2 regions of the Streptomyces sp. NPDC096046 genome follow, and region 1 is predicted to be linked to the other one. Evidence: predicted binding sites of a transcription regulator. Region 1 holds the regulator's gene; the other holds the start of a gene.
What was found. Region 1 encodes HspR, which represses chaperone genes until heat shock. Its sites were predicted from a motif close to TTGAGNNNNNNNNNCTCAA; they were not measured.
Positions count from the first base shown of each region.

Region 1 (10,220 bases):
CGCCATAGCCGCCCTCCTCGTCGAAGGCCACACCGACGCCGTCATCGCCGACCGGCTCGGCATGAACATCCGCACTGCCCGCGTCCACATCGCCAAGCTCGCCGCGACGCTGGGCAGTCAGAGCAGGGCTCAGCTCGGGTATCTCATCGGGCGGTCCGGGATCCTTGATCAGGGACGCTGAGGGAGGGAGCGGCCGAGGGGGGCGGGCCGTCGAGGCCCGCCTGGGCGATGCGGACGCCGAGTTGGGTCCGGCTGGCCGCCCCGAGCGTCTCCGAGAGGCGCGCGATGTGCGCCCGGCACGTCCGGACGCTGATGCCCAGCCGTTCCGCGATGACGGCGTCCTGATGCCCTTCCGCCAGCAGCGCGGCGATCGACTGTTCCCGGTGGGAGATGCCCTCGATGCCGGTGTCGGGGAGCGGGGCCGATAGGGGGATGGCCAGGCGCCAGAGCCGTTCGAAGACCGTGACGAGGTACTCAATGAGGGCCGGATGCCGTAGCTCAAGAGCCATCGTGCGGTCGGTGTTGGCGGGGATGAACGCCACCGTCCGGTCGAAGAGGATCAGCCGGTCGATCACCTCGTCCAGCGTGCGTGCCTCCACCGCGTCGCCCATCAGCTCCAGGTAGGTCAGCAACCCCTGCCCGTGCCGGGCGACATGGGTGTACAGGTCCCGCATCCGCACGCCCCGGCCGCGCAGCGCCAGCGCCCGGTGCAGGCCCTCGGAGAGTTCCGCCTCACGGCGGATGCCGCCGGGCTGGACCGTGAGCACCTCGGTCGTGCACGCCTGGGTCGCCTCGTCCATCGCGGCCTGGATGCGGGCGAGTCCGTCCAAGACTCGGATCGCCGAGCCCTCGCTCGCCGACGGGGTCGGCCGCACCTGGCGGCCCAGACCGGCGTACCACTCGACGGCCGCCACGGCCGAGCCCACCCGCCGCTGATTGGCGCTGACCTCGTCGTACATCCCGCGCAGCAGTCGGGTCATGACCTCCTGCGGGGAGGTCGGCACCAGCCAGTCCATGTCGTCGGGGTCCGGGTGCAGCAGGGCGAGTTGCAGCAGGCAGGGCACCGGATCCGCGTCCCGGCGCGGCACCCGGCCGCGCCGTACGGCCCGGGAGTACACGCGGTCCCCGGCCTCGCACAGTCGGTCGGCACCATGGGGATGCTCATCCGCCCCGTGCCCGGCCATCGCCCATCCCACCCCCCGGTTTCGCCGTTTTTCCGCAGCGCAACTATGCGCGGACCGGACGTGCTCCGCAACACGGCTCGACCACAACCGAACTGCCTTTCAGCCCCCTTGGTACCGGTATGCCCGGGGTGCCGCGTGGCCGGTGACCGCACGCCGGGGTGGTGGGCGCTGGTGGTGCCACCGGCCGGTCAGTCCTGGGCCGTCGTGGGGCCGTCGTGGCGTCGCAGGAGGTGCCGAGTGGATGGGCGTCCGTCTTCGCGCCCGTCAGGCCGGAGGTCCGCTCCGGCCGGTGCGCCGGGTCCGGGCACCGCTCCGCCGGCTCGCGGGCACCGCTCCGCCGGCTCGCCGGGCACGCTCCGACGGGTCCCGGCCTCACGACCGGCAGGTCCCGGCCCCACGACCAGCAGACCCCGGCCCCACGACCAGCAGACCCCGGCCCCACTTGTCGCCCGGGTCCGGGACGGGACTGCGAGGGCTTGTCGCGCGCCCCGGCGTCGGCTCGGCGGCTGTCGTGTCGCGTCGCAGGCCCGGTGCAGAGCCGCGCGCCGCCGCCGGGGCTCCGGTTCACGACGGGGAGCAACGGTGTCCGGTCGGCCCTCGACACGGCCGACGAGCACGAGGCCCCAAGCCGCGTGCCTCGTCGTGGCCGGGCGGCCGGTCGTGGCCGGGCGGCGTCGTCCTCGCGTGCGAGCAGGGGCTCGAGCCGAATCATCCCCGCCGGGGGGCAGCTCCCACCCGACGGAGCTCTTCTGGCGGCCGGAGATGGACTGGGTGGCGGCCGGGCCGTCCGTGGCGAGACGGTCACCTGCCCGGACACCGGTGCCGCGGACGCGGCGGGCGCCCGTCGGGCACCGATCGCGGGCGAGTGGCGCGAACGACGGGGTGGTCCCGCGTCAGTTCCCCGACGGCTACTTCAGGCCGATGGCACGGCACGCCGCCTTGTACTCGGCCGTGCAGATGTCCGACAGCTTGTAGACCTCGTCCGCGACCACCGTGTCCTTGATGTTCTCCTTGGTGAGCGCGACCACGGGCACGAGCTGCGCCGGGATGCCCTTGTCCGTGGGGCTGTCGACCCTGTCGCGGGCCAGGGCGGCGAACTGGATGTCGCGGCCCTGGACCTTGGCGACGGCCATCTCCGCGGCGTTCTCCGCCTCCTGCGGGTACGACTTGTACACGCTCATGTACTGGTCGCCGCTGATGATCCGCTGCACGGCCGCCAGCTCCGCGTCCTGGCCGGTGATCGGCGGCAGCTCCGTCACGCCCGCCGCCTCCAGCGCCTTGACGATGCCGCCCGCCATGCCGTCGTTGGCGGAGTACACCGCCGCGATGTTGTCCTTGCCGATCTCCGCGATCGCCTCGGCCATGTTCGCCTGGGCGTTCTCCGGCTTCCAGTCCTTGGTGTCGAAGGACTTCGCGATCGTCACGTTGCCGTTCAGCTCGGACATCGCCCCGGCCTTGAACTGCTTGGCGTTCGGGTCCGTCGGAGAGCCGTTCATCATGACGATCTTGTCGGAGAGGCTCGCGTCCTCGCCGATGGCCTCCAGCAGGGTGCGGCCCTGGACCTCGCCGACCAGCTCGTTGTCGAAGGAGATGTAGGCGTCGATCGGGCCCTCGGCCAGCCGGTCGTAGGCGATGACCGGGATGCCGGCCTCCTTCGCCTTCTTCACGCCGCTCGCGATGGCCTTCGAGTCGACGGCGTCCAGCAGGATCACGTCGACCCGGTCGTCGATCATCTGCTGCATCTGGCTGGCCTGCTTGTCCGCGCTCGCCTCGGCGTTGGCGTAGGTGACGCGGCCCTTGTCGTTGGTGAGGGACTCGACCTTCGTCTTGATGATGGGGTAGTCGAAGTTCTCGTACCGCGTGTTCGCCTTCTCCGGCAGCAGCAGCCCGACGGTGATGTCGTTGCCCTTCGCCGGGCTCGCGTCGTCACTGCTCCCGGTCGCGTTGAGCGCGCCGCAGCCGGCGAGCGTGACGGACATCGTGGCGGCTGCCACGGATATGGCGATACGACGCATGCGGAGCTCACTTCGCGTGTGATTCGGACGTGGGCGCAGCTTTCCGCCCATGTGACTGAAAAGCCAACGCGGACGCGACCCCCAGCGTCAAGCGGAACCACTTAACGAGATGACAACACCACGCTCCGCAGCAGTTGTGAAGACCCTGCGGAATCATCTTCAAGTGGTGTGCACCACCCGGTCATCCGCAGGAGACCGGGCCAAACCGCCCCGAAGCACACGGAAAGGGCCGAGAGTGAACTCTCGGCCCTTTCCCGTGCGTACGCGTCAGTCGGACTGCTGCTGCCGCTTCGGCCGCCACACCACCAGCGCGCTGGTCTGCTGCACCTCCTGGTACGGCACCAGGTCACGGCGGTACGACGCGTGCACCGCCGCCTCGCGCTGGCGCATCGCCGCCGCCGCGCCGTCGAGCGCGTCCTCCAGCTCGGCGACCCGGGCCTGGAGCGCGGCGACCTGGTTCTCCAGTTCGATGATGCGCTTGATTCCGGCCAGGTTGATGCCCTCGTCCTGCGACAACTGCTGGACCGTGCGCAGCAGTTCGATGTCACGCGCCGAGTAGCGGCGGCCCCGGCCCGCGGTGCGGTCGGGGGACACCAGACCCAGCCGGTCGTACTGGCGCAGGGTCTGGGGATGCAGGCCGGACAGCTGGGCCGCCACCGAGATGACGTAGACCGGGGTTTCCTCGGTCAGTTCATACGGGTTGCGCCGACGACCGTCCATCTGACTCATGCTCCCTTCGCGGCCTGGAACAGATCCGCCCGCGGATCCTCGTCCGCGGTCACCTCGCGATACGCCTCGAGCGCGTCACGAGCCTTCCCCGTCAGGCCCTTGGGAACACTCACCTCGACGGTGACCAGGAGGTCCCCGCGGGTGCCGTCCTTGCGGACCGCGCCCTTGCCCCGGGCCCGCATGGTGCGCCCGTTGGGCGTGCCCGGAGGCAGCTTCAGGGTGACGGGCGGGCCGCCCAGGGTGGGCACCCGCACCTCGCCGCCGAGCGCCGCCTCGGTGAAGGTCACCGGGACGGTGACCGTGAGGTTGTCGTCCTTGCGGCCGAACACCGGGTGGGAGTCGACGTGCACCACCACGTACAGGTCGCCCGCCGGGCCGCCGCGCTCGCCCGGCGCCCCCTTGCCGCGCAGCCGGATCCGCTGGCCGTCGCTGACGCCGGCGGGGATGCGCACCTGCATGGTCCGCGAGGACTTGGCCCGGCCGCTGCCCTTGCAGACCTCGCACGCGTTCTCCGCGATCAGTCCGCGGCCCTTGCAGTCCGGGCAGGGGTCGGTGAGGGAGAAACCGCCGCCGCTGCCCCGGGCGACCTGCCCGGTGCCGACGCAGGTCGGGCACACGCGGGGTGTGCCGTTCTTGTCGCCGGTGCCCGAACAGGCCTTGCAGGGCGACTGCGACGACATCCGCAGGGGGACCGTCGCGCCCTCGATCGCCTCGGTGAAGCTGAGCGTGACCTCGGACTCGATGTCCTGGCCGCGCCGGGGGTGCGTGCGCGTCCCCGGTCCGCCCGCGCCGCCGCGGTTGAACAGGCCCCCGAAGACGTCACCGAGTCCGCCGCCGAAGCCGCCGGCTCCCTGACCGCCGCCCTGGGCGCCGCCTCCGAAGAGGTCGCCCAGGTCGAAGTTGAAGGAGCCGCCCGCGCCGCCCGGCCCCGGGCGGAAGCCGCCGTTGCCGAAGAGGGCGCGCGCGTCGTCGTACTCCTTGCGCTTCTTGGGGTCGCCGAGGATGTCGTTGGCCTCGGAGATCTCCTTGAAGCGCTCCTCCGCCCTGACGTTGCCCTTGTTGGCGTCCGGGTGGAACTCGCGGGCGAGCTTCCGGTACGCCTTCTTGATCTCGGCCTCGGTGGCGTCCTTGGGGACGCCGAGGACCTTGTAGTAGTCCTTCTCGATGAAGTCCTTGGTGCTCATCCTCGACGCCCCTCCTTCCCTTCGTTGATGACGTCAGCCCTCGTCCGGGCCACCGCTCTCCTTGTCGTCGGCGTCGGCGGACTCGTCCGCCTTGACCGTCTGCGCCCCCGGCTGGGGCTCGGCCACGGCCACCCGGGCGGGGCGGATGGTGCGCTCGCCGATCCGGTACCCGGGCTGCAGGATCGCGACGCACGTCGTCTCGGTGACGTCCGGTGCGTAGCTGTGCATCAGGGCTTCGTGGATCGTCGGGTCGAAGGGCTCGCCCTCCTTGCCGAACTGCTGCAGGCCCATCTTCGCCGCGGTGCTCTCCAGCGACTCGGCGACGGACTTGAAGCCGCCGACCAGTTCGCCGTGTTCCCGCGCGCGGCCGATGTCGTCGAGCACGGGCAGGAGCTCGGTCAGGAGGTTCGCGATGGCGATCTCCTTGACCGCGATCCGGTCACGCTCGACCCGGCGGCGGTAGTTCTGGAACTCGGCCTGGAGGCGCTGGAGGTCCGCCGTGCGCTCGCTGAGCGCGGTGCGGGCCTGGTCCAGCTGGGCCACCAGAGCCACGTCCTGGCCCGTGTCCCCGGCCGGGGCCGCCTCCTCCTCCGGGGAGGGGGAGGCGGCCTTCGGCTCGGCGTCGTCGGAGGTGGCGCCGGAAGGGACGTCGGGCTGCTGCGACTGCTGCTCGTCGAAGCCCGGGGTCTCCTCCGTCACGCGGCACCGTCCTTCCGGTCCTCGTCGACGATCTCGGCGTCGACGACGTCGTCATCGGCGGGCTTGGCACCACCGGCGGCGCCCGCGTCACCGGCGGGACCACCGGCGGCCTGGGCCGCGCCCGCGTCGGCGTACATGGCCTGGCCGAGCTTCTGGGAGACGGCCGCGACCTTCTCCGTGGCCGTGCGGATCTCGGCGCTGTCCTCGCCCTTGAGCTTCTCCTTCAGCTCGGCGACGGCCTCCTCGACCTCGGTCTTGATGTCGCCCGGGACCTTGTCCTCGTTGTCCTTGAGGAACTTCTCGGTCTGGTAGACGAGCTGCTCGCCCTGGTTGCGGGACTCGGCGGCCTCGCGGCGCTTGTGGTCCTCCTCCGCGTACTGCTCGGCCTCCTGGCGCATGCGGTCGACCTCGTCCTTCGGCAGCGAGGAGCCGCCGGTGACGGTCATCTTCTGCTCCTTGCCCGTGCCCAGGTCCTTGGCGGTCACGTGCATGATGCCGTTGGCGTCGATGTCGAAGGACACCTCGATCTGCGGGACGCCGCGGGGCGCCGGGGGCAGACCGGTCAGCTCGAACATCCCGAGCTTCTTGTTGTACGCCGCGATCTCGCGCTCGCCCTGGTAGACCTGGATCTGCACGGACGGCTGGTTGTCCTCGGCGGTGGTGAAGATCTCGGACCGCTTGGTCGGGATCGTCGTGTTCCGCTCGATGAGCTTGGTCATGATGCCGCCCTTGGTCTCGATGCCGAGGGACAGCGGGGTGACGTCGAGGAGCAGGACGTCCTTGACCTCGCCCTTGAGAACACCGGCCTGCAGGACGGCGCCGATGGCGACGACCTCGTCCGGGTTGACGCCCTTGTTGGCGTCCTTGCCGCCGGTCAGCTCCTTGACGAGCTCGGCGACGGCGGGCATGCGGGTCGAGCCGCCGACGAGGACGACGTGGTCGATCTCGCTGATGGAGATGCCGGCGTCCTTGATGACGTTGTGGAACGGCGTCTTGCAGCGCTCCAGCAGGTCCGCGGTCAGCTGCTGGAACTGGGCGCGGGTGAGCTTCTCGTCGAGGTGCAGGGGGCCCTCGGCGGAGGCGGTGATGTAGGGCAGGTTGATCGAGGTCTCGGTGGACGAGGACAGCTCGATCTTCGCCTTCTCGGCGGCCTCGCGCAGACGCTGCAGGGCCATCTTGTCCTTGCCCAGGTCCACGCCGTGGCCGGACTGGAACTGCTGGACCAGGTAGTCGACGACGCGCTGGTCCCAGTCGTCACCACCGAGGTGGTTGTCACCGTTGGTGGCCTTCACCTCGACGACGCCGTCGCCGATCTCCAGCAGCGAGACGTCGAACGTGCCGCCACCGAGGTCGAAGACCAGGATGGTCTGGTCGTCCTTGTCGAGGCCGTACGCCAGGGCGGCCGCGGTGGGCTCGTTGACGATGCGCAGCACGTTCAGACCGGCGATCTCGCCGGCCTCCTTCGTGGCCTGACGCTCGGAGTCGTTGAAGTACGCCGGGACGGTGATGACCGCGTCGGTCACCTTCTCGCCCAGGTAGGCCTCGGCGTCGCGCTTGAGCTTCTGGAGCACGAAGGCGCTGATCTGCTGCGGGTTGAAGGGCTTCCCGTCCAGCTCGATCTTCCAGTCGGTGCCCATGTGCCGCTTGACCGACCGAATGGTCCGGTCCACGTTGGTGACCGCCTGACGCTTGGCCACCTCTCCGACGAGCACCTCACCGTTCTTGGCGAAGGCGACGACGGACGGCGTGGTCCTGGCGCCCTCGGCGTTGGTGATGACGGTGGGCTCGCCGCCCTCCAGAACGCTGACGACGGAGTTAGTCGTGCCCAGGTCGATGCCGACCGCACGTGCCATGGTTGATTCCTCCAGCTGACTTGAGTGGAACGGACTCAAGTGTGCACGACGGCTCCCGACCGGTCAACAGAGCTGAGTCGGGCAGGCTCAACTCTTATCCGCTCCTTACACGCAATGGCGCTCTGACCTGCGTGGATACACTGCGTCGAGGTCCGTACACAGGGACACGCGCGAGGCGAACACCATGACGAGCCCCCCTCCCACCACCCACCACAGGGCGCCGGACCCGATTCGGCCGGCATGCGCGAGTACCCCGACGAACATCGCCGACAACGCCCCGGTCCCCAGCAGCAGAACCGCCCCCGGCGCGGTCGGCCCGAGCCGCCGCAGCCGGTGCGCGAGATGATCGGGCCCGCCGCGGAACACCGCCCGGCCGGCCGGCCGTCGCGTCCCCCCAGCACGAGGACGGCATCGGCGGCGGCCACCGCGGTCAGCGCGAACAGCACCCCCGCGCTCTCCCCGACCCCGGACCCGGCCCGGGCGTACACGGCCCCCACGGCGATCACGAACCCCGCGGACATCGACCCGCAAGCGCCCAGCGCCACGCGCGCGGGATGCCAGTTGTGCAGCAGGAACCCGGTCGGGGCGGCGGCCAGCACGCTCAGCAGCCCCGCGATGCCGTCCATCACCTCGACGGCCGCGCGGGCCGCCACCCCGAAGGCGGCCACGACCCCGGCCGCTCCCGCCGGCCCGTCCGCGTGATCGAGCCCCCGCAACCCGAACACCACCGCCACGACCCAGGCGACGGCCGGCAGCCCGGCCCCCACCCCCGTCTCCCCGTACGGCACGACACACGCGGCCGGCACGGCCGTGCCGGCGACCAGCACCCGCCGCCGCAGCCGCCACACGTCGTCGACGAGTCCGAGCAGGGCGACCGCACCGGCTGCGACGAGCACCTCCCCGCGCCTCACCGGCGGGCGGCGCGACCCCCCACCACTCCCCGGCCCCCACGACCAGCCCCGTGACGAGCACGACGGCCATGCCCCCGGACAACGGCACGTCACGCTGCCGCCGCCGCTCGATCAGCCGCAGCCGCAGGGCGGGGGCCCGCAGGACGGCCGCGAGGAGGAGGGCGATGGCGGCGGCGGTGATCCCGTAGAGCACGGATATAAGGTGGGCGGGATTGTGACAATTCGGTATGAATAACACGAGGGGATTGCGGCCGGATCACGCCGCGAGGCGCGACAGGATCCCTGCCGAAACCGACCCGTTTCTGAGGCAACCCTCAGCGATTCAGATCACTGCCCACCCGGCTACAGTGCGGCGGAGGATGAGGGTAGTCTCAGACGGACTGCATAAGTTACCGCTTAGTAATTTCGGGGAAGCCTGAAGAACGACAGGTCACCCCGACGAAACCCCTCGCAGGCCCGAGGAGCCCCCATGCAACTCGCCGCGATCATCGTGTCGCTGGTTCTGACCGTGGTCGGCGTCGCGCTGCTCGCACGCGCGATCGGCCAGTTCGTCCGCTACTTCAAGCTGGGCCAGCCGGTCCCGGCCGGTACGCGGACCGACAACCCCTACCAGCGCAGCGTGACCCTGGTGAAGGAATTCCTCGGGCACACGCGCATGAACCGGTGGGGCATCGTCGGTGTCGCCCACTGGTTCGTCGCCGTGGGCTTCCTTACCCTCCCGCCGACCCTCGCCCAAGCGTTCGGCCAGCTGTTCCAGGCCGACTGGGTGCTGCCGGTCATCGGTGGGTTCCTGCCGTTCGAGCTGTACATCGAGTTCATCGGCGTGATGACGATCCTGGGCATCGCGGTGCTCATCGCGATCCGCCTGCTGAACCTGCCGAACCGGCCCGGCCGCAAGTCCCGCTTCGCGGGCTCCAAGGCCGGCCAGGCCTACTTCGTCGAGTCCGTCATCCTCACCATCGGCCTGGCCATCTACGTACTGCGGGGCCTGGAGGGCGCGCTCCACGACGTCGACCACTACGAGGCCTCGTACTTCGCCTCGTACCCCCTGGTCCTCGCCTTCAAGGGCCTGTCGGTCACGGCGCTGCAGAACCTGGTCTACCTGGTCGCGATGATCAAGATCGGCACCTCGTTCATCTGGATGATCGTGGTGTCCCTCAACACCAACATGGGTGTCGCCTGGCACCGGTTCCTCGCCTTCCCGAACATCTGGTTCAAGCGCGAGGCGTCGGGCGGGACGGCTCTCGGGGCGCTGCAGCCCATGACGTCGGGCGGCAAGCCGATCGACTTCACCGACCCGGGCGACGACGACGTCTTCGGCGTCTCCCAGGTCGAGCAGTTCTCCTGGAAGGGCCTGCTGGACTTCTCCACCTGCACCGAGTGCGGCCGCTGCCAGTCGCAGTGCCCCGCCTGGAACACGGGCAAGCCCCTCTCCCCCAAGCTGCTGATCATGTCCCTGCGGGACCACGCGCACGCCAAGGCGCCGTACCTGCTGGCCGGCGGCGGCAAGACGATGGAGGGCGAGGAGAAGGCCTCCGAGGAGCAGCTGAAGGACGTGCCCGCGGCGGCGCTGGCCGAGGCCGAACGCCCCCTGGTCGGCACGCTGGAGGACAACGGCGTCATCGACCCGGACGTGCTGTGGTCC
Region 1 is NZ_JBEOSZ010000001.1:13,186-23,405, forward strand. Features, by position in the region: gene ABTX62_RS00070 (helix-turn-helix transcriptional regulator) at 1-181, shown strand, start outside; gene ABTX62_RS00075 (helix-turn-helix transcriptional regulator) at 144-1,184, opposite strand; gene ABTX62_RS00080 (sugar ABC transporter substrate-binding protein) at 2,093-3,199, opposite strand; gene ABTX62_RS00085 (heat shock protein transcriptional repressor HspR) at 3,467-3,919, opposite strand; gene dnaJ (molecular chaperone DnaJ) at 3,925-5,112, opposite strand; gene grpE (nucleotide exchange factor GrpE) at 5,146-5,811, opposite strand; gene dnaK (molecular chaperone DnaK) at 5,808-7,664, opposite strand; partial or broken gene ABTX62_RS00105 (MraY family glycosyltransferase) at 7,759-8,768, opposite strand; gene ABTX62_RS00110 ((Fe-S)-binding protein) at 9,045-10,220, shown strand, end outside.

Region 2 (10,220 bases), on a different contig from region 1:
CCCTTTGCGGGCCCTGTGAAGGGCTCGTGCAGACTGGCCGGATGCGAACCGAACTCGCCTCGGAGCCGGGAGACGCCGACCGCCCCAACGAGGACTTCGCCAGTGTCGGACTACCGGCCTCGGGACAGGGCGGTTCGGTCGTCGTCCTGGACGGGGTCACGCCACCGAGGACCGGGACGGGTTGTCTGCATTCCGTCCCCTGGTTCACCGCGCGCCTCGGTGGGGCACTGACCGAACTGACCGTTTCACTCCCGGATGTCCCCCTGGTCGACGCCTTGTCCCGCGCCATCGCGCGTACCTCCGAGGCACACGCCGCAACCTGTGACCTTTCTCACCCCCGGACGCCTCAGGCCACGGTGGTGGCGGCCCGCTGGAATCCGGACACGGTGGAGTACCTGGTCCTGTCGGACTCGGCCCTTCTCCTGGAGTCCCCGGACGGTGGGGTGACGCCCGTCCTCGACGACCGGCTGGCCCTGCTCCCCCGCTCGGCGCTGGCGACGGACGCGCTGGTGGACTCCACGCTCCGCAACAGGGAGGGCGGCTTCTTCACGGCGGCCGCGGACCCTTCGGTGGCCCGCCGAGCGGTGACCGGCACCCTGCCCCGCAGCGAGGTGCGCGCCCTGGCCGCGCTGACGGACGGTGCCACCCGCTGGGTGGAGCGGTTCGAGGAGGGCGACTGGGCGGACTGCTTCCACGTCGTCCGCAAGGAGGGTCCGCAGGTACTGCTGGACCGGGTCCGGGCACGGGAACGGTCGGAGGACGCCGTGACCTCGCCGGGCAGGGGCAAGAGGCACGACGACGCGACCGTGGTGTTCGTCGAGTTCTAGTCGGGTTACAGGGGGTGTCCGGTCTACTTCTCCATGCCGCGGTTGAGCTGGTGCAGCAGTCGGGCCAGTTCGGTGACCTCGCGGGAGTCCCAGCCGGCCAGGCGGCCGGCGTAGCGGGCGCGGCGGGCCTCCCGGACCCGGCGGACGCGGTGGTGGCCCTCCTCGGTGAGGGCGACGAGCCAGGCGCGTCCGTCGGCGGGGTCGGGCTCGCGCGCGACCAGTCCGAGGTCCTCCAGGGCGCGCAGCTGGCGGGACATCGTCGCCTTGCCGACCCCGATGTAGGCGGCGAGCTCGGTGGCCCGCTGCTTTCCGCACTCGTCCAGCCGGACCAGCAGACCGTACGCGGACGACTCCAGGTCGGGGTGGACCTCGCGGGCCATCTCGCCCTGGCTGGCCCGGGCGCGCCGCAGCAGCACGGTCAGCTCGCGCTCCAGCGCCAGGAAGGCGGGCTGATCCACCCCGCTTCCGGCCACACCGGCGTCGCGGTGTCCGTCGTCGTTGCCGCCCTCGTGCACGTCAGCCCCTGCCTCGGTCGTCGCCCGGCCGTGAGAATGCCGGTGATGGGATTTTCCGCCATCTGCCGTGATCACCGCAGTTCGGCAAGTATTCCGCAGGTCAGGGCGCTCCTGTCCACACGGCCACCCCATCGTGAAGGCCCGGGCCTCCCTCACGGGAACCCGGGCCTCCTTCATCCGGCCACGTCCTCCCCCAGTGCCTAAAGCCTGGGAGGTGCCCCCATCGCCGCGACCGGAACCTCCGGCGCCGCCTCGCTCGTCGCGGGCGCGAGCGCCAGTTCCAGGACCTGGCGGACGTCGGTGACGGCGTGGACGTCGAGCTTGTCCAGCACCTCCGCCGGGACGTCGTCCAGGTCGGGTTCGTTGCGCTTGGGAATGATCACCGTGGTGACACCGGCCCGGTGCGCCGCGAGCAGCTTCTGCTTCACACCTCCGATCGGCAGGACCCGCCCGGTCAGCGAGACCTCACCGGTCATCGCCACGTCCGTGCGGACCAGCCGTCCGGACAGCAGCGACGCGAGGGCCGTGGTCATCGTGATGCCGGCGCTCGGGCCGTCCTTGGGGACCGCGCCCGCCGGGAAGTGGATGTGCACGCCCCGGTCCTTCAGGTCCCCCACCGGCAGTTCGAGCTCGGCGCCGTGGGAGCGCAGGAAGCTCAGCGCGATCTGCGCGGACTCCTTCATCACCTCTCCCAGCTGACCGGTCAGGGTCAGTCCGGCCGCGCCCGTCTCCGGATCGGCCAGCGACGCCTCGACGTACAGCACGTCACCACCCGCCCCGGTCACCGCGAGCCCGGTGGCCACGCCCGGCACGGACGTCCGCCGCTCGGCCGGGTTCTGGGCGGACTCGGGCACGTGGTGCGGCCGGCCGATCAGGTCACGCAGGTCCTCGTCCCGGACGGTGAACGGCAGCTCACGCTCGCCCAGTTCGTGCTGGGCCGCGATCTTGCGCAGCAGCCGTGCGACGGACCGCTCCAGGGTGCGGACCCCCGCCTCGCGCGTGTACTCGCCGGCGAGCTTGCGCAGCGCGCCCTCGTCGATGGTCACCTCGTCCTGGTCGAGTCCGGCCCGCTCCAGTTGGCGCGGCAGCAGGTGATCGCGGGCGATGACGACCTTCTCGTCCTCGGTGTAGCCGTCCAGGCGGACGATCTCCATCCGGTCGGCCAGAGCCTCCGGGATCGCCTCCAGGACGTTGGCCGTGGCCAGGAAGACGACGTCCGACAGGTCCAGCTCGACCTCCAGGTAGTGGTCCCGGAAGGTGTGGTTCTGCGCGGGGTCGAGCACTTCCAGGAGGGCGGCGGCCGGGTCGCCCCGGAAGTCGGAGCCCACCTTGTCGATCTCGTCGAGCAGCACGACCGGGTTCATCGACCCGGCCTCCTTGATGGCCCGGACGACCCGGCCCGGCAGGGCGCCGACGTACGTACGCCGGTGACCGCGGATCTCGGCCTCGTCGCGGACGCCGCCGAGGGCGACGCGCACGAACTTGCGGCCCATGGCGTGGGCGACGGACTCGCCCAGGCTGGTCTTGCCGACGCCGGGCGGTCCGACGAGCGCGAGCACGGCACCGCCGCGCCGCCCGCCGACCACGCCCAGACCCCGGTCGTCACGGCGCTTGCGTACCGCCAGGTACTCGGTGATGCGTTCCTTCACGTCCTCCAGTCCGGAGTGCTCGGCGTCCAGGACCGCCTTGGCGCCCCGGATGTCGTAGGCGTCCTCGGTGCGCTCGTTCCACGGCATCTCCAGGACCGTGTCGAGCCAGGTGCGGATCCAGGAGCCCTCGGGCGACTGGTCGGAGGACCGCTCCAGCTTGTCGACCTCCTTGAGGGCGGCCTCGCGGACCTTCCCGGGCAGATCGGCGGCCTCCACGCGGGTGCGGTAGTCGTCGGACTCCTCGCCCTCCTGCTCGCCGTTGAGCTCGCGCAACTCCTTGCGGACGGCTTCCAGCTGGCGCCGCAGCAGGAACTCGCGCTGCTGCTTGTCGACGCCCTCCTGGACGTCCTTGGCGATGGACTCGGCCACGTCCTGCTCGGCGAGGTGGTCGCGCAGTTGCTGCGTGGCGAGCTTGAGCCGGGCCACCGGGTCGGCGGTCTCCAGCAGCTCGACCTTCTGGTCGGTGGTCAGGAACGGCGAGTAGCCGGAGTTGTCGGCGAGCGCCGAGACGTCGTCGATGGCCTGGACCCGGTCGACGACCTGCCAGGCGCCGCGCTTGCGCAGCCATGCGGTGGCGAGGGCCTTGTACTCCTTGACCAGTTCGGCGACCTGCCCGGGATAGGGGTCTCCCCTGTTCGAACGAAGTTGAGAACTTGGGGAAGGCTCCGGCACGGCCTCGTCGACGCTGGTGCCCTCCACCCAGAGGGCGGCGCCGGGGCCGGTCGTCCCCGCACCGATGCGCACCCGGCCCCGGCCCCGGATCAGCGCACCGGGGTCGCCGTCGGCCAGCCGGCCGACCTGCTCGACGGTGCCGAGCACACCGGTGTTCGCGTACGTCCCGTCGATGCGTGGCACCAGGAGTACCCGGGGCTTTCCGGGCGTTGTCCGGGCAGCGGCCTGGGCGGCCTCCACCGCGGCACGGACCTCGGAATCGCTCAGGTCCAGCGGGACCACCATCCCGGGCAGCACGACCTCTCCGTCGAGCGGCAGCACGGGCAGGGTGAGCGGTGTGGACGTCGAAGCCATGATCTCCCCTTCGGCAGTCAAGTTGAGCTATGTCGACTCAATGCTTGGGTGGTGCCGGTTGTTCCCGGCTCGTTGTTCGCTGTCAGCGATCACCCGTGACGCCGGGAGCCGAAGGCCGCGTAAGGTCCCCCCAAGTAAGGGATGACAACATCGCGCACTCATTACGGGGGGGGATGGCATGGACGGAACCGTGCAGGCCTGGGTGAACGGATGGGTCGTGTCGCGCGGGGCCGCTCCACCCCTGGCCGAGCCGTGGGGCTGGACCATCGACATGGGGATGTACGGCCACGTCACACGGCATGTGTTCGGCGCGACGGGCGAGAGCCTCGACGAGACGACCGTCCGCAAGGTGGCCGGCGGGGTGACCGGCCGGGGTGTGTGGCTGAAGGCCTTCCGGGACCCCTCGGTGGTCTCCGGCTGGCTCGACGACACCTGGTGGATCGATCCCGAGCCCGGCTGTCTGATGACGGTCCCCCTGAAGGCGGGCGGCGCTCCGGTCGTCCCCGAGGGCTTCCGGCTGCGCGCGTGGTCGCGCGGTGGGGTGACCCGGCTGATGGTGGCCGCGCCGGACGGGTCGCTGGCGGCCCGCGGACAGGTCACCCCGACGGGCGAGACCGCCGTCGTCGACCAGATCGAGACGGCCCCCGAGCACCGCCGCAAGGGTCTGGGCAGCCTCGTCGTGCGGACGTTGCAGAACGCCGCCGCCCGGCAGGGAGCCCGGACCGGGGTCCTGGCCGACACCCCCGCGGGCCGAGGTCTCTACGAGGCGCTGGGCTGGGAGATGGTGGCCCCGCTGACCAGCGCCAAGCACGGACCGCCGACCTCCGCCCGGGCCTGAGCCGTCGACCTCCGCCCGGGCCTGAAGGGCCTCGCGGTCAGCCCCCGGCCGGGCCGAGGCGCGTCGCGTACCACCGCCGGACCACCGGCCAGGTCGCGATCCCGATACCCAGGGCGATCGGATGCCCCCAGTTCGTCAGCGGGTCGGTGAAGGCGAGCAGGTCCTGGAGCAGCATCCAGCCGAAGCCGGCCAGCAGCGGCAGGCGTGGCCACAGCGGCAGCAGGCCCGCCAGAGCGCCGATACCGGCGGCGACGCCGAAGCTGACGCCGTAGTCGAGGCGGTGCAGGGAGCTGTGGGGCAGATGCCCGGCCAGGACCGCGACGCCCACCGGGACCTCGGTCGCGAGGGTGGCCGACACGTGCCCGAGCAGGAAGACGCCGGCCGTGCGCACGGCCCCGATCCGTCGTTCCAGCGCGGTCAGCACCAGCACGAAGGCGAGGGCGAACGGCGAGGTCACCCCGCCCGCGACCCACAGCGCGCTGCCGATCAGCACCAGTCCCGGCGTGCGCGCCAGGTGCGTCACATCCGTGCTGGAGCCCTGGAGCAGGGCGTGCACCAGAGCCGGGTTCGCGTAGGCGGCGATCAGCGAGGTCAGGCAGAGGGCGAGCGCGTATCCGAAGGTGAACGGCGTCCCGGTGGGAGTGGGCAGCAACCGCCAGGGGCGCGGTGACCGCCGCGGCGCCGCCGCCGCCGGGGTGGCCTCCCACAGCGCCGCGTCCACCGGCTCGCGCGTACTGCGCTGCCGCGGCACCCCGTCCAGCAGCCCGGACACCTCCCGCACGGGCGCACCCGTCGGCGTCGGTGTGACCGTCCCGTGGGGCGGCGCGGCGCGTTCCACGACGGGCGCTCCTTTCCCTCATGTCCTTCATATCCCTCGTGTCCCAGCCTTCGCACCGGGCCCTCCGCTGTCTGTGACCCGCGCCACGCGAGAGCGGATTCACAGCAACCCGAAAGCCTCGCCCCGCGTCCCCTCCCGGGACCACAGCCGAATAGCGAGGCGCCGCACCCTCCTCTCCTGCCAGGATGTCCCCATGCCTACCCCTTACGACATGCCCGATGTACTGGACCGTCGCGAGGGCCCGCACGGTGAGGTGGTGCTGCGGCGGCACGACGATCGACTGGAGATCATCTCCAACGGCTGTTTCCTGATGGACACCTCCGACGGCCGCTCGGAGCGGCGGCTGGTCGACGCGGCACTCGGCGCCCTGGCCGGCCGGGACCGCCCCGACGTCCTGATCGGCGGCCTCGGCGTCGGCTTCTCCCTGGCGCACGCCGCCGCGGACCCGCGCTGGGGCGGGATCACGGTGGTGGAACGCGAGCACGCGATCGTCGAGTGGCACCTCGACGGCCCGCTCTCCGCGATCTCCGCCCAGGCCTTGGCGGACCCTCGCACGACCATCGTCGAAGCCGATCTCGTCGCCCACGTCAATGAGACATCCGACACGTACGACGCCCTGTGCCTCGACATCGACAACGGGCCGGACTGGACCGTCACGGAGGGCAACGGACATCTGTACCGGGAGGCCGGACTGGCAAGCTGCGCAAGGGTGTTGAGACCCGGCGGGGTTCTCGCCGTCTGGTCCGCCCAGCCGTCTGCGGAATTCGAGGAAACTTTGCGGAATGCCGGGTTCCGGCAGGTGCGTACCGAAGAGATCCCGGTTGCCCGGGGCGTTCCGGACGTCGTGCACCTCGCCATCAGCCCTGGATAGCAAAGGTGTACTGACTCCCCGTACGCTGCTCCCCTGACGCCGATCATTCAAGCGTCAATCGCAACCATGCGCAGGCATAGCCAGTCAGAAGGAATCACCCCACTGATTCCGGGAAAGCACACCCCAGGGGCGGGCGATGGAGCAGACACAGACCTCCCACAACGGTTCGGCGACGGCTACTCCGGGCGCACAGCGCCGGGTCCTGGTGGTCGAGGACGACGCGACGATCGTGGACGCCATCGCGACCCGCCTGCGAGCCGAGGGATTCCTCGTGCAAACGGCGGGTGACGGCCCGTCCGCGGTCGACACGGCCGAGGCGTGGCAGCCCGACCTGCTGATCCTCGACATCATGCTGCCCGGCTTCGACGGCCTGGAGGTCTGCCGGCGCGTACAGGCCGCCCGTCCGGTGCCGGTGATGATGCTCACCGCGCGCGACGACGAGACCGACATGCTGGTCGGGCTCGGCGTCGGCGCCGACGACTACATGACCAAGCCGTTCTCGATGCGGGAGCTGGCGGCGCGCGTGCACGTCCTGCTGCGCCGGGTGGAGCGGGCCGCCATCGCGGCGGCCACCCCCCGCTCCGGCATCCTGCGCCTGGGCGAACTGGAGATCGACCACGCCCAGCGCCGGGTCCGGGTGCGCAGCGAGGACGTCCACCTCACGCCCACCGAGTTCGACCTGCTGGTGTGCCTGGCGAACACCCCGCGCGCGGTGCTCTCCCGTGAGCAGTTGCTCGCCGAGGTCTGGGACTGGGCGGACGCCTCCGGCACCCGCACGGTCGACAGCCACATCAAGGCGCTGCGCCGGAAGATCGGCGCCGAGCGGATCCGCACGGTGCACGGCGTGGGTTACGCGCTGGAGACGCCGACGCCATGAGCGGCGGGCCGGCCGGACGGAGAAACCCCGGGGAGCCGGATCCCTGGGGCGGGGTGAGCCCGTTCTCGATCAAGACCAAGCTGGGCGCGCTGGTCGTCATCTCGGTGCTGATCACCACAGGTCTGTCGGTGATCGCGGTGCACACGAAGACGGAACTGCGCTTCATCACGGTCTTCTCGATGATCGCCACGCTTCTCATCACGCAGTTCGTGGCCCATTCACTCACCGCGCCCCTGGACGAGATGACGGCGGTGGCCCGTTCCATCTCGCAGGGCGACTACACCCGCAGGACGCGGGAGAACCGCCGTGACGAGCTGGGCGACCTGGCCGTGACGATCAACGCCATGGCCGACGAGCTGGAGGCCCAGGACAGCCAGCGCAAGGAACTCGTGGCGAATGTCTCGCACGAGCTGCGCACGCCCATCGCGGGCCTGCGCGCGGTGCTGGAGAACATCGTCGACGGCGTCACGCAGGCCGACCCGGAGACGATGCGCACGGCGCTGAAGCAGACCGAGCGGCTCGGGCGGCTGGTGGAGACGCTGCTGGACCTGTCCCGTCTGGACAACGGCGTCGTCCCGCTGAAACAGCGGCGGTTCGAGGTCTGGCCGTATCTGTCCGGTGTGCTGAAGGAGGCCAACATGGTGGCCTCGGTGCGCGCGGGCATCGCCACCGGCTCGGGCAGTCACACCCGTACCGACGTCCATTTGCATCTCGACGTCCATCCGCCCGAGTTGACCGCGCACGCGGACCCGGAACGCATCCACCAGGTCGTCGCCAATCTCATCGACAACGCGGTCAAGCACAGCCCGCCGCACGGCCGGGTGACGGTCAAGGCGCGGCGCGGCCCGCTGCCGGAGTCGCTGGAGCTGGAGGTCCTGGACGAGGGGCCGGGCATTCCGAAGTCCGAGTGGCACCGCGTCTTCGAGCGGTTCAACCGCGGCAGCGCCAAGCGGCCGCAGGGTCCGGGCAGCGACGGTGGCACGGGTCTCGGCCTGGCGATCGCCCGCTGGGCGGTGGACCTGCACGGGGGCCGGATCGGAGTGGCCGAATCCGAGCGTGGTTGCCGGATTCTTGTCACCCTTCCGGGACTGTCATCTCTGCCAAATTGACGTAAAGTTCGAAGCGGAGCCACAAGATCCACGGGCGTCCGCGCTGACAGACACGTGTGATCAGGCACAGGCCCGCGCCATCGGCGCCCGGGGCCGGGCCCCGCCCATCCCTGCTGAAGCGGAACCACGCTTGTTTCCCGCCATTTCAAGGCCCGAAACGCGGTTCCAGATGTGACTTGCACGACGTTGGACGGGCCCGGCCTGACCTTCCCCGTCCGGGGGGCGTAGCCTTGATTCCCGCTGTCCATCATCTTGTGAAGCGGAAGAGGGCGGTTGCCGCCGTGTCGCCACAGTCCCCCAGTAACTCGAGCATCTCGACCGACACCGACCAAGCGGGGAAGAACCCTGCCGCGTCGTTCGGTGCCAACGAGTGGCTCGTCGACGAGATCTATCAGCAGTACCTCCAGGACCCGAATTCGGTAGACCGAGCCTGGTGGGACTTCTTCGCCGACTACAAGCCGGGGGCGGCCGCCGCCTCGGCTCCGGCGGGTACCGCGGCCGCGGGGGCCGCGGGGACCTCCCCCACGCTCGAATCCACTCGCGCGGGGGGACCCCCATCCGCTCAGCCGGCCGCTCCGGCCGCTCCCGCCCAGGCCCCCGCCCCGGCGGCCGAGAAGCCCGCCGCCGCGCCGGCTCCCGCCCCGGCTCCGGCCCCGGCGAAGCCCGCCGCGCAGGCCCCGGCCCAGGCCCCCGCTCCGGCGCAGGCCGCCCCGGCCGCCAAGCCGGCCGCCAAGCCCGCCGCCGCGAAGAAGGCCGAGCCGGCCGCCGAGGCCCCCTCGGGCCCCGAGCAGGTCGTGCTGCGCGGTCCGGCCGCGGCGGTCGCGAAGAACATGAACGCCTCGCTGGAGGTGCCCACGGCCACGTCCGTGCGCGCGGTCCCGGTGAAGCTGCTGTTCGACAACCGCATCGTCATCAACAACCACCTGAAGCGCGCCCGGGGCGGGAAGATCTCCTTCACGCACCTGATCGGCTACGCGATGGTGCAGGCCATCAAGGCCATGCCGTCGATGAACTACTCCTTCACGGAGAAGGACGGCAAGCCGACCCTGGTCAAGCCGGAGCACATCAACTTCGGTCTCGCCATCGACCTGGTCAAGCCCAACGGCGACCGCCAGCTCGTGGTCGCGGGCATCAAGAAGGCCGAGACGCTGAACTTCTTCGAGTTCTGGCAGGCCTACGAGGACATCGTCCGCCGCGCCCGCGACGGCAAGCTCGGCATGGACGACTTCACCGGTGTGACGGTCTCCCTGACCAACCCCGGCGGCCTCGGCACCGTCCACTCCGTGCCGCGCCTGATGCCCGGCCAGTCGGTGATCATGGGCGTCGGCTCCATGGACTACCCGGCGGAGTTCCAGGGCACCTCCCAGGACACGCTGAACAAGCTCGGCATCTCGAAGGTCATGACGCTCACGTCGACCTACGACCACCGGGTGATCCAGGGCGCCGCCTCCGGCGAGTTCCTGCGGATCGTCGCGAACCTCCTCCTCGGGGAGAACGGCTTCTACGACGACGTCTTCGAGGCGCTGCGCATCCCCTACGAGCCGGTCCGCTGGCTCAAGGACATCGACGCGTCGCACGACGACGACGTCACCAAGGCCGCCCGCGTCTTCGAGCTGATCCACTCCTACCGGGTCCGCGGCCACGTCATGGCCGACACCGACCCGCTGGAG
Region 2 is NZ_JBEOSZ010000006.1:83,700-93,919, forward strand. Features, by position in the region: gene ABTX62_RS07605 (protein phosphatase 2C domain-containing protein) at 42-827, shown strand; gene ABTX62_RS07610 (MarR family winged helix-turn-helix transcriptional regulator) at 851-1,342, opposite strand; gene lon (endopeptidase La) at 1,543-4,017, opposite strand; gene ABTX62_RS07620 (GNAT family N-acetyltransferase) at 4,196-4,855, shown strand; gene ABTX62_RS07625 (rhomboid-like protein) at 4,893-5,693, opposite strand; gene ABTX62_RS07630 (spermidine synthase family protein) at 5,887-6,564, shown strand; gene ABTX62_RS07635 (response regulator transcription factor) at 6,701-7,441, shown strand; gene ABTX62_RS07640 (sensor histidine kinase) at 7,438-8,550, shown strand; gene ABTX62_RS07645 (multifunctional oxoglutarate decarboxylase/oxoglutarate dehydrogenase thiamine pyrophosphate-binding subunit/dihydrolipoyllysine-residue succinyltransferase subunit) at 8,832-10,220, shown strand, end outside.
Region 2: the regulator HspR is predicted to act here: its motif matches at 4,040-4,058, upstream of lon (endopeptidase La).